DNA from 2 places in the Pseudomonas asiatica genome. Region 2 is predicted to be linked to the other one. Evidence: riboswitches for the same ligand, from Rfam matches in the RefSeq annotation. Region 2 holds a riboswitch; the other holds the start of a gene.
What was found. Region 2 has a riboswitch for cobalamin ahead of ABNP31_RS09535 (TonB-dependent receptor). Riboswitches for the same ligand answer to the same signal wherever they lie in the genome.
Positions count from the first base shown of each region.

Region 1: linked by a shared signal. The riboswitch ahead of ABNP31_RS13985 (CbtB domain-containing protein) and the one ahead of ABNP31_RS09535 (TonB-dependent receptor) in region 2 are both predicted to bind cobalamin.

Region 1 covers NZ_CP157874.1:3,106,675-3,110,870, reverse strand. The annotation lists gene cobM (precorrin-4 C(11)-methyltransferase) at 1-393, opposite strand, end outside; gene ABNP31_RS13995 (cobalamin biosynthesis protein) at 425-811, opposite strand; gene ABNP31_RS13990 (CbtA family protein) at 811-1,497, opposite strand; gene ABNP31_RS13985 (CbtB domain-containing protein) at 1,507-1,695, opposite strand; cobalamin riboswitch at 1,789-2,012, opposite strand; gene ABNP31_RS13980 (GNAT family N-acetyltransferase) at 2,202-2,681, opposite strand; gene ABNP31_RS13975 (LysE family translocator) at 2,807-3,436, shown strand; gene ABNP31_RS13970 (alpha/beta fold hydrolase) at 3,458-4,196, shown strand, end outside.
Region 2 covers NZ_CP157874.1:2,109,170-2,113,365, reverse strand. The annotation lists gene ABNP31_RS09550 (TerC family protein) at 1-570, opposite strand, end outside; gene ABNP31_RS09545 (hypothetical protein) at 600-839, opposite strand; gene nhaR (transcriptional activator NhaR) at 974-1,867, shown strand; cobalamin riboswitch at 1,903-2,110, shown strand; gene ABNP31_RS09535 (TonB-dependent receptor) at 2,220-4,196, shown strand, end outside.

The DNA.
Region 1 (4,196 bases), 1.0 Mb from region 2:
GGTCTGCGCTACCTGGGGCAGGGTCAGTTCGCAGCCGAGCAGGGCGGCGCTGGCCGCCGTGGCGGTGACCCCGGGGATGATCTGGTAATCGATGCCCAGCGCCTGCAGATGGCGGATCTGCTCGCCGATGGCGCCGTACAGGCTGGGGTCGCCACTGTGTACCCGGGCCACATCCAGGCCTTGCTCATGCGCACTGCGCATGGCGGCAATGATCTGCTCCAGGTGCAGTTCGGCGCTATTGATCATGGTCTCGGCCTGGTGGCCCTCGAGCACGGCGGCCGGCACCAGCGAACCGGCATAGATGATCACCGGGCACTGGCGGATCAGCCGTTGGCCCTTGATTGTGATCAGTTCCGGGTCGCCGGGGCCGGCGCCGATGAAGTAGACCGTCATGGAAAGTCCTTGCAGGAAAGAGGGGAAACGTTCAACAGGCCAGGGCGAGGGTAGCCGGGCCCAGTACCTGGCGCGTCAGCAGCAACCTGGCCGTGCCGAGCCGCTCGCTGGCCAGGGCCAAAGCCGCGCTCTCCGCCACGCCCCAGCAGCCGCAGTGGGCATGGGCAGCGGCGGAGCGGTGGCTGAGCTGGAGTTCGTAGGGTTGCAATTGCGCGGTATCGTACAACACCAAGGGCACGCCGAGGCGTTCGGCCAGTTGCTGCAAGCCGGGTTCGTCGGCCTTCAGGCTGATGCTGGCGATACCGTGCAGGCCGGCCAACGCCAGGCCCTGGTTGGCCAGGGCCTGGCGTAGCAAGGTTTCCAGCGTATCCGCCGGGCAACCCCGGCGGCAGCCGAAGCCGGCGTAAAAGGCAGGCATCAGGCCTGGCTGGAGCGCCGGAACAGCCAGGCGCTGAGCAGGCCCAGGGCCAGCCAGAAGGCGGCGTTGGTCAGCCAGGAGGCCACTTTGAACTGGGTTTCCAGTGCGGCGGGGGCCAGGCTCTCGTGCACCTCGGGTTGCGGCGCACCGATCACATGGGGAATGACCAGCAGCACGGCGCCCAGCGCCTTCAGCAACCAGTGGCGGGCGAATACCAGCAGGGCAAGGCCCAGCGCGGTGGCGCTGGCGGTGCCGATCCACCAGGCCTGGCGTTGCCCCAGGTCGGCGGCTGCAGTACCTGGCAGTTCCGGCGGCAGGCCCAGGGTCGGGGCCAGGCAGAACACGGCGAAGCCGGCCAGCCCCCACAGTGCGCCGGTGCCGGCACGCTTGGGTTCGCGCAGGCTGTACAGGGCGGTGAGGATCAGGGCGAAGCCGACCGCGACCACCAGGTTGCCGCCAGTGGTGGACAGCACCCGCTGCCAGCCGTCTTCCGGCGACCAGGCTTCGGCGCTGTGTTCATGGGCGGCCACTTCGCCGGCATGCTCGTGCTGGGCGACCGGGGCCGAGGATTCGTAGGTTTCTGCCTCGAGGATCAGCGGGGCGACCCAGAAGCTTTGCAGCAAGGTCAGCAGCAAGGCCGCCAGCAACCCGCTGAAGCCCGCGGTACGGGCAATGCGTGTGATCATCGGGCGTACTCAGTGGCAGGGGAAGGCGGCGCTGTGGCGGGTGTCGTGGGCGGCGTTGTGCACGGCTTCGATGTGCGAGAAGCCGGCGAAGTACACCAGGCACAGGCCCAGCAGGCTGGCGCCGACGGCGATGACGACACGCTGGCTGAGGGTGACGGGGGTGGTGATGCTGTGTTGCTTGGCGCTGGTGACGGGCATGACGCGTTCCTCTGCTTTTTGTGGGCAACGGGCAAGCGCGGCAGCCCCGAGCGTGGCAGCCCAGGGGAATGCAACAGCGCCCGCCCACCGCGGGGTGTTCATGAACGCCAGGCCGGTCTCCGGGCTTGCGAGGAGGAGCCAGGCTCCTGGAAGGCGTCACCTTCCCATGCCGGGTGACCGGGCACAGTGGTACAGACGCTTCGCTCGCTTACCGTTGCGGGGGCAGCACCGGCCTTGTCCGGCCCTGCTTGAGGGCCTGTGACGCACCGGTTTCCCGTTTCACCCCCATCGGGGGCACCTGAACGCGAGGCATAAGGAGACCATGGGGCGGGGCTGCCGTCAATTGCCCTGATGGTAGGGCTTTGGTTTTGCAGTGCCTGGGAGATCGAGCGCCGCCCGCGCGGCGCTCGATCTCACAGGCGCTGGAAAGTTCAAGGCAAGCGCACTCAAGCCCTCATGCAAGCCGGTTCGGCCTGTAGTGGTCTATGCCGTAAGCATCCACCTGGTCAGCCCCGGGCAAACGTCGCCAGCTTCTCCCCGTCCAGCCGGTAGCGCACCCACTCATCCTGCGCTTCGGCCCCCAGCTTCTGATAGAAGCCGATCGCGGGCTCGTTCCAGTCCAGCACGCTCCATTCCAGCCGCCCGCAATCATTCGCCACCGCTTCGCGGGCAATATGCTGCAGCAATTGCCGCCCGGCACCGTCGCCGCGCTGCTCGGGCGTTATGTACAGGTCTTCCAGGTAGATGCCGTTGCGCCCGAGCCAGGTCGAGTAGCTGTAGAAATACACGGCAAAGCCGATTGCCCGGCCATCGCGCTCGCAAATCAGGCTGTGCACGGTGCTGCCCTCGCCAAAAAGGCTGCGCTCGATATCGGCAACGCTCGCGATCACCTCGTGGCGAGCGCGTTCGTACTCGGCCAGTTCGGTGATGAAGGCCAGGATCTGCTCGGCATCGGCGCGAACGGCAGGGCGAATGGTAAGGCTCATGGTGACGGCTTCCTTGATCTGGTGGTAGCGGTACAGCGATGTGTATCTACACAATTTAGTGAAACTGTATCGGTCGCAGAGGAGGGCGACTCCGTTAGTGTGACACCACCCATAAAGAATGTGGAATGCCTGCCATGCTTGCCTCTGCCGACCTGCTCACCGCCTTCGTGCTGTTTGCCTTCGTGTCCTCCATCACCCCTGGCCCCAACAACACCATGCTGCTGGCCTCGGGCGTCAACTTCGGTGTGCGCCGCTCCATCCCGCACGCCATGGGGATCAGCGTCGGTTTCATGGTAATGGTGCTGGCCGTTGGCCTGGGCCTGGGCGAGGTGTTCAAGGCCTGGCCGCCGCTGTACACGGTACTGCGCTACACCGGCGCCGCCTACCTGCTTTACCTCGCCTGGAAGATCGCCACCTCCGGGCCGGTCGGCACAGCCTCGTCCAGTGCCCGCAAACCGCTGGGCTTCTGGGGAGCGGCGGCATTCCAGTGGGTCAACCCCAAGGCCTGGGTGATGGCAGTCGGTGCAATCACCACCTACACGCCGGCGCAAGGCTATGTGACCAACGTCATTGTCATTGCCGCCTTGTTTGCCCTGGTCAACCTGCCCAGCGTGGGGGTGTGGGTGATGTTCGGCAGCGCCCTGCGCAACCTGTTGCAGAACCCGCGCTGGCTGATGCTGTTCAATGTCCTGATGGCCTTGTTGCTGGTGATTTCACTGTACCCGTTGCTGTTTGTAGAATCGGCGTTTTCCTGACCCCGCGAGTACAGCAAGCCGATGCAGTTGATCCCCTGGTCCCACGAATGCGCCGAAGGCTTCACCCTGCGTGGCTGGCGAACCCCGGCCAGTGGCAAGCCGCTGCTGCATTTTCTGCACGGCAACGGCTTCTGCTGCCTTGCCTACCAGCCATTGCTGATGCGCCTGGGCGAACATTTCGACCTGTGGCTCAGCGATGTCCAGGGCCATGGTGACAGTGACCATGGCGGGGTTTTTCGTGGCTGGAACCGCACCGCTGCGCTGGCGGTGGAGGCTTTCGCAGCCGGGCGGGGCGAGTATGGCGACGTACCGCGCTTTGCCGTCGGGCACAGCTTCGGTGGCGTGCTCACCGGCCTGATCCTGGCCAGTGAACCGCAGCTGTTCACCCGTGCCGTGCTGCTTGACCCGGTACTGTTCAGCCGGCGCATGCTGGGTGTTATGGGGGTGGCGGCCCTGGTCGGCTTGCATCAGCGTCACGCCTTGGCGCGCAAGGCCGCCAGCCGTCGCAGCCACTGGCCCGACCGCGAGGCAGCCCTGGCTTCGCTGCATGGGCGGGGTATCTTCAAGGGGTGGACCGATGCGGCGCTGCGGGCCTACGTCGAGCATGCCATCGGCGACTGTGGCGAAGCGGTGGTGCTCAAGTGCCGGCCCAGCCGCGAAGTGGAAATCTTCAGTTCCTTCCCCAAGCGCATGTGGGCAAGCCTGACGGCGATCCGCACGCCCACGCGGGTGCTGTACGGCGAGCACACCTACCCCTTCG
Region 2 (4,196 bases):
CGGGTTGTCGTTGATGAAGTTGGCCAACGGGTCGGCGGCCACCATCATGACGATCACGGCAGTGATAACGGCAATGATCATGATCGGCAGGTGCTCGGTCATGCCCACGGCGGTGATGATGCTGTCGACCGAGAAGACGATGTCCAGCAACAGGATCTGGAAGATCGCCGCGGCAAAGCCCAGGGTAACCGTCGACGACACCTTGGCTTCTTCCTTGGCCCCGTGCGGGTCGACGTTCTCATGGATTTCCTTGGTCGCCTTCCACAGCAGGAACAGGCCACCGGCAATCAGGATCACGTCCTTCCAGGAGAAGGCATTGCCGAACACTTCGAACACCGGGTCGGTCAGCTGGACGATCCAGGCCACCGTGCTGAGCAAGGCCAGGCGCATGACCAAGGCCATGCTGATACCAATACGGCGCGCCTTGGAGCGGTACTCCACCGGCAGCTTGTTGGTCAGGATGGAGATGAAGATCAGGTTGTCGATGCCCAACACGACTTCCATGGCTACCAGCGTAGCCAGGGCAACCCAGGCGGTAGGGCTAGCGACGAGTTCCAGCAAGTATTCCATTGTTCAAATCCTGCAGCAGCGGTTGGGGGTCAGATTTCCTGGGTGTCTTCTTTCTTGTCGGCGTCCTTGGGCTTTTGCCCTTCGCTGCCGATGGCCTCGCTCAACGCCTGCTGGGCGGCCTTGTTGGTGTCGTCGATGGCCTGCTTGGCCGACTGTGCGGCCTGGTCGAGCATCTGCTGGGCGGATTTCTCGGCCTGCTCGCAACCGGCCAGGGTGAACAGGGCCAAGGCCAGCACCAGCGGCGTGCCGATGGATTTTAGTTGCAGCATGGGTTCCTCGCTTTTCATGTTCCGGCGGCGCACACGGCGCCTGATGGAGTCGCATTCTAAAGAGCGCAACACATCCGGAAAATTCGTATTTTCAGCGGTTATACTTCGGTTTTTACGAATCCGGAACGATACCGATGCTCAACTATCGGCAGTTGCACTACTTCTGGGCCGTTGCCAAGACCGGCAGCATCGCCCGCGCCAGCGAACAGTTGAACCTGACCCCGCAAACCATCAGCGGTCAGATCAGCCTGTTTGAGCAGACCTATGGCCTGGAGCTGTTCCAGCGCGTGGGGCGCCAGCTGGAACTGACCGAAACAGGGCGCCAGACGCTGATCTATGCCGAGCAGATGTTCCAGCTGGGTAACGAGCTGGAGGCCATGCTGCGGGCCGGCCCGCAGGAGCAGATCCTGTTCCGCGTGGGTGTGGCTGATGTGGTGCCCAAGTCCATCGTCTACCGCCTGCTGGCACCGACCATGGAGCTGGACGACATGCTGCGTATCAACTGCCGCGAAGACAAGCTCGAACGGCTGCTGGCCGACCTGGCGATCCAGCGCCTGGACCTGGTGATTTCCGACAGCCCCATGCCCAGCCACCTGGACATCAAGGGTTATAGCCAGAAACTGGGCGAGTGTGGGTTGAGCTTCTTCGCCACCCCGGCGCTGGCACAACGCCTGGAAGGCCCCTTCCCCGCCTGCCTGCAGGATGCGCCATTGCTTATCCCCGGGCAGGAAACCGTGGTACGCAGCCGCCTGCTGCGCTGGCTGGGTGAGCAGCAGGTGCAGCCACGGATCGTGGGCGAGTTCGATGACAGTGCCTTGATGCAGGCGTTCGGGCAGTCGGGCAGCGGCATCTTCGTTGCGCCCAGCGTGATCGCCGAGGAAGTGTGCCGCCAGTACGGCGTGGAGCTGATCGGGCAGACCGAGGCGGTGCACGAGTCGTTCTATGCCATTTCGGTAGAGCGCAAGGTCAAGCACCCGGGGATCGTGGCGATTACCGAGGGGGCGCGACGAGAGTTGTTTCATTGGTAGCAGGCAGATTTGACGCCTCCCGCGTTTCAATGGTCATATGCCCGCCAGTTTCAGGTGCCCTGCGCCGCCGCGCGCAGGGTGAAACGGGAAGCCGGTGCGTCGTGTTGCCCACGACAAGTCCGGCGCTGCCCCCGCAACGGTAAGCGAGCGAACCCTTCGAGATACCACTGTGCACATGCATGGGAAGGTGAAGGTTTCATGCCCCTCGCAAGCCCGGAGACCGGCCTGGAGCTTCACTTGGCAACCCGCGGTGGGCGGGCGCAGGCCGGTATCCGCGCGCGCGCCTGCGTGCACGGTGCGCCTTTGCGTGTTTTCCACCGGGATCCATTCATTCCTGCAGTAGTGGAACGACATGTCCCGTATCTTCAAGCTTCACCCCCTGGCGGCCTGCCTGGCCGTATCCCTGCCGGCCCTGGCCGATGACCTCGACCGACAGCCACTGGCCCTGCCCTCCACGGCCATCACCGACACCCAAGGCAGCCACGCCATCGACCTGGCCACCCCGACCCAGGCGGGCTCGCGCCTGGGCCTCAGCGCCCTGGAGACACCGGCCAGCACCAGCAGCATCAGCGCCGAGCAGATCCAGCAGCGCAGCAACCTCACCGTACAGGACGCGGTGACCCGCTCACCGGGCATCAGCTACATCGGCTCCCCGGGCGACGGCGGCACGGGCCTGTCCGCCCGCGGCTTTACCGGGCACAACTCGGTGATGACCTTGTTCGACGGCGCACGCCTGTACACCGGTGCCGGCACCCAGACGTTCCCGGTCGACCCATGGATGGTCGAGTGCATCGATGTGATTCGCGGCCCGGCCTCGGTGCTGTATGGCGAAGGGGCCACCGGTGCGGTGGTCAACGTGATCCCGAAAAAGCCGTTTGCCGGCGAGATACGCAACCACCTGCGCCTGGGCTACGGTTCGTGGGACCGCCAGCAGCTCGGCCTGGACAGCGGCGGCAGCCTCGGCGAGCGCCTGAGCTACCGCCTGGCCCTGAACCAGCAAACCGGTAACGGCTGGGTCGACCGCACCCCGTCACGCAGCCTGGCGCTGAGCGCCGCGCTGCGCTTCGATGCCAGCGACGACCTCAGCTTCACCCTCGCCCACGACCGCGGCGATGCGCAGCCTGCCAACTACTACGGCACCCCGCTGATCGACGGCCACTACCGCAGCAGCCTGCGCAAGAAGAACTACAACGTGCAGGACGATGTGCAGCACTACGTCGATGAATGGACCCGCCTGAACACCGACTGGACGTTGAACGACCACCTCAGCGCCAGCAACCAGCTGTACTACATCAAGAGCCGCCGTCACTGGCGCAATGCCGAGGAGTACAGCTGGGATGCCGGGCGCCAGCAGCTGCTGCGCGGCAGCTACCTGCAGATCAAGCACAACCAGGAACAGTTCGGCGATCGCCAGGCCTTCACCCTCGACCACACGCTGTTCGGCCTGGCCAGCAAGACCGTGGTCGGCGCCGAGTACAACAAAGTCCGCTTCAACGTCGACAGCAACGCGCCCTACAACGATGTGGGCGGTGACTACGTCGACCCTTGGCAGCCACAACCGGGTTGGTTCCACAGCGCCTCGCCGCTGCGCCCGCAAACCCTGTCCACCACCCACACCTTTGCCCTGTTCGCCGAAAACCGCCTGCAGTTGAGCGATCGCCTGTCCCTGGTCACCGGCGTGCGCCGCGACCAGAACCACATCGTCCAGGAGAAACTGACCACCGACAGCCGCAGCGACCGCAGCCTGCAAGGGGGCAACTGGCGTGCCGGGCTGGTGTTTGCGGTCAGCGACGACCTGTCGCTGTATGGCCAGTACTCCACCAGCGAGGACGGGGTCGACAACCTCATCAGCCTCAGCGCCAACCAGATGCACTACGACCTGACCGAGGCCAGGCAGACCGAGGTGGGCCTGAAGCAGCGCTTCTGGGAGGGGCGTGGCGAATGGACATTGGCGGCGTACCACATCGTCAAGAAGAAGCTGCTGGTGGATGACCCGTTCACCCACGAGAAGCAGCAGGCTGGCCAGCAGACGTCCGACGGCCTGGAGGCAACCCTGGAACTGGCGCTTGCGCATCAGTGGCAGGTGTCGGCCAACGCGGCGATCGTGCGCGCCAGGTATGACGACTTCGACGAAATGGTCGGCGGCGTGGCGCAGGACCGTGCGGGCAATCGCCCGGCCAATGTCCCGCGGCGTACCGCCAACCTGTGGCTGAGCAAAGGCTTCGGCCAGCGGCTGGAGGCCGGCATTGGCGCGCGCTATGTGGACGAACGATATGCCAATACCGCCAACACCCAGAGCGCCCCCGGCTACACCGTGGTCGATGCCGAC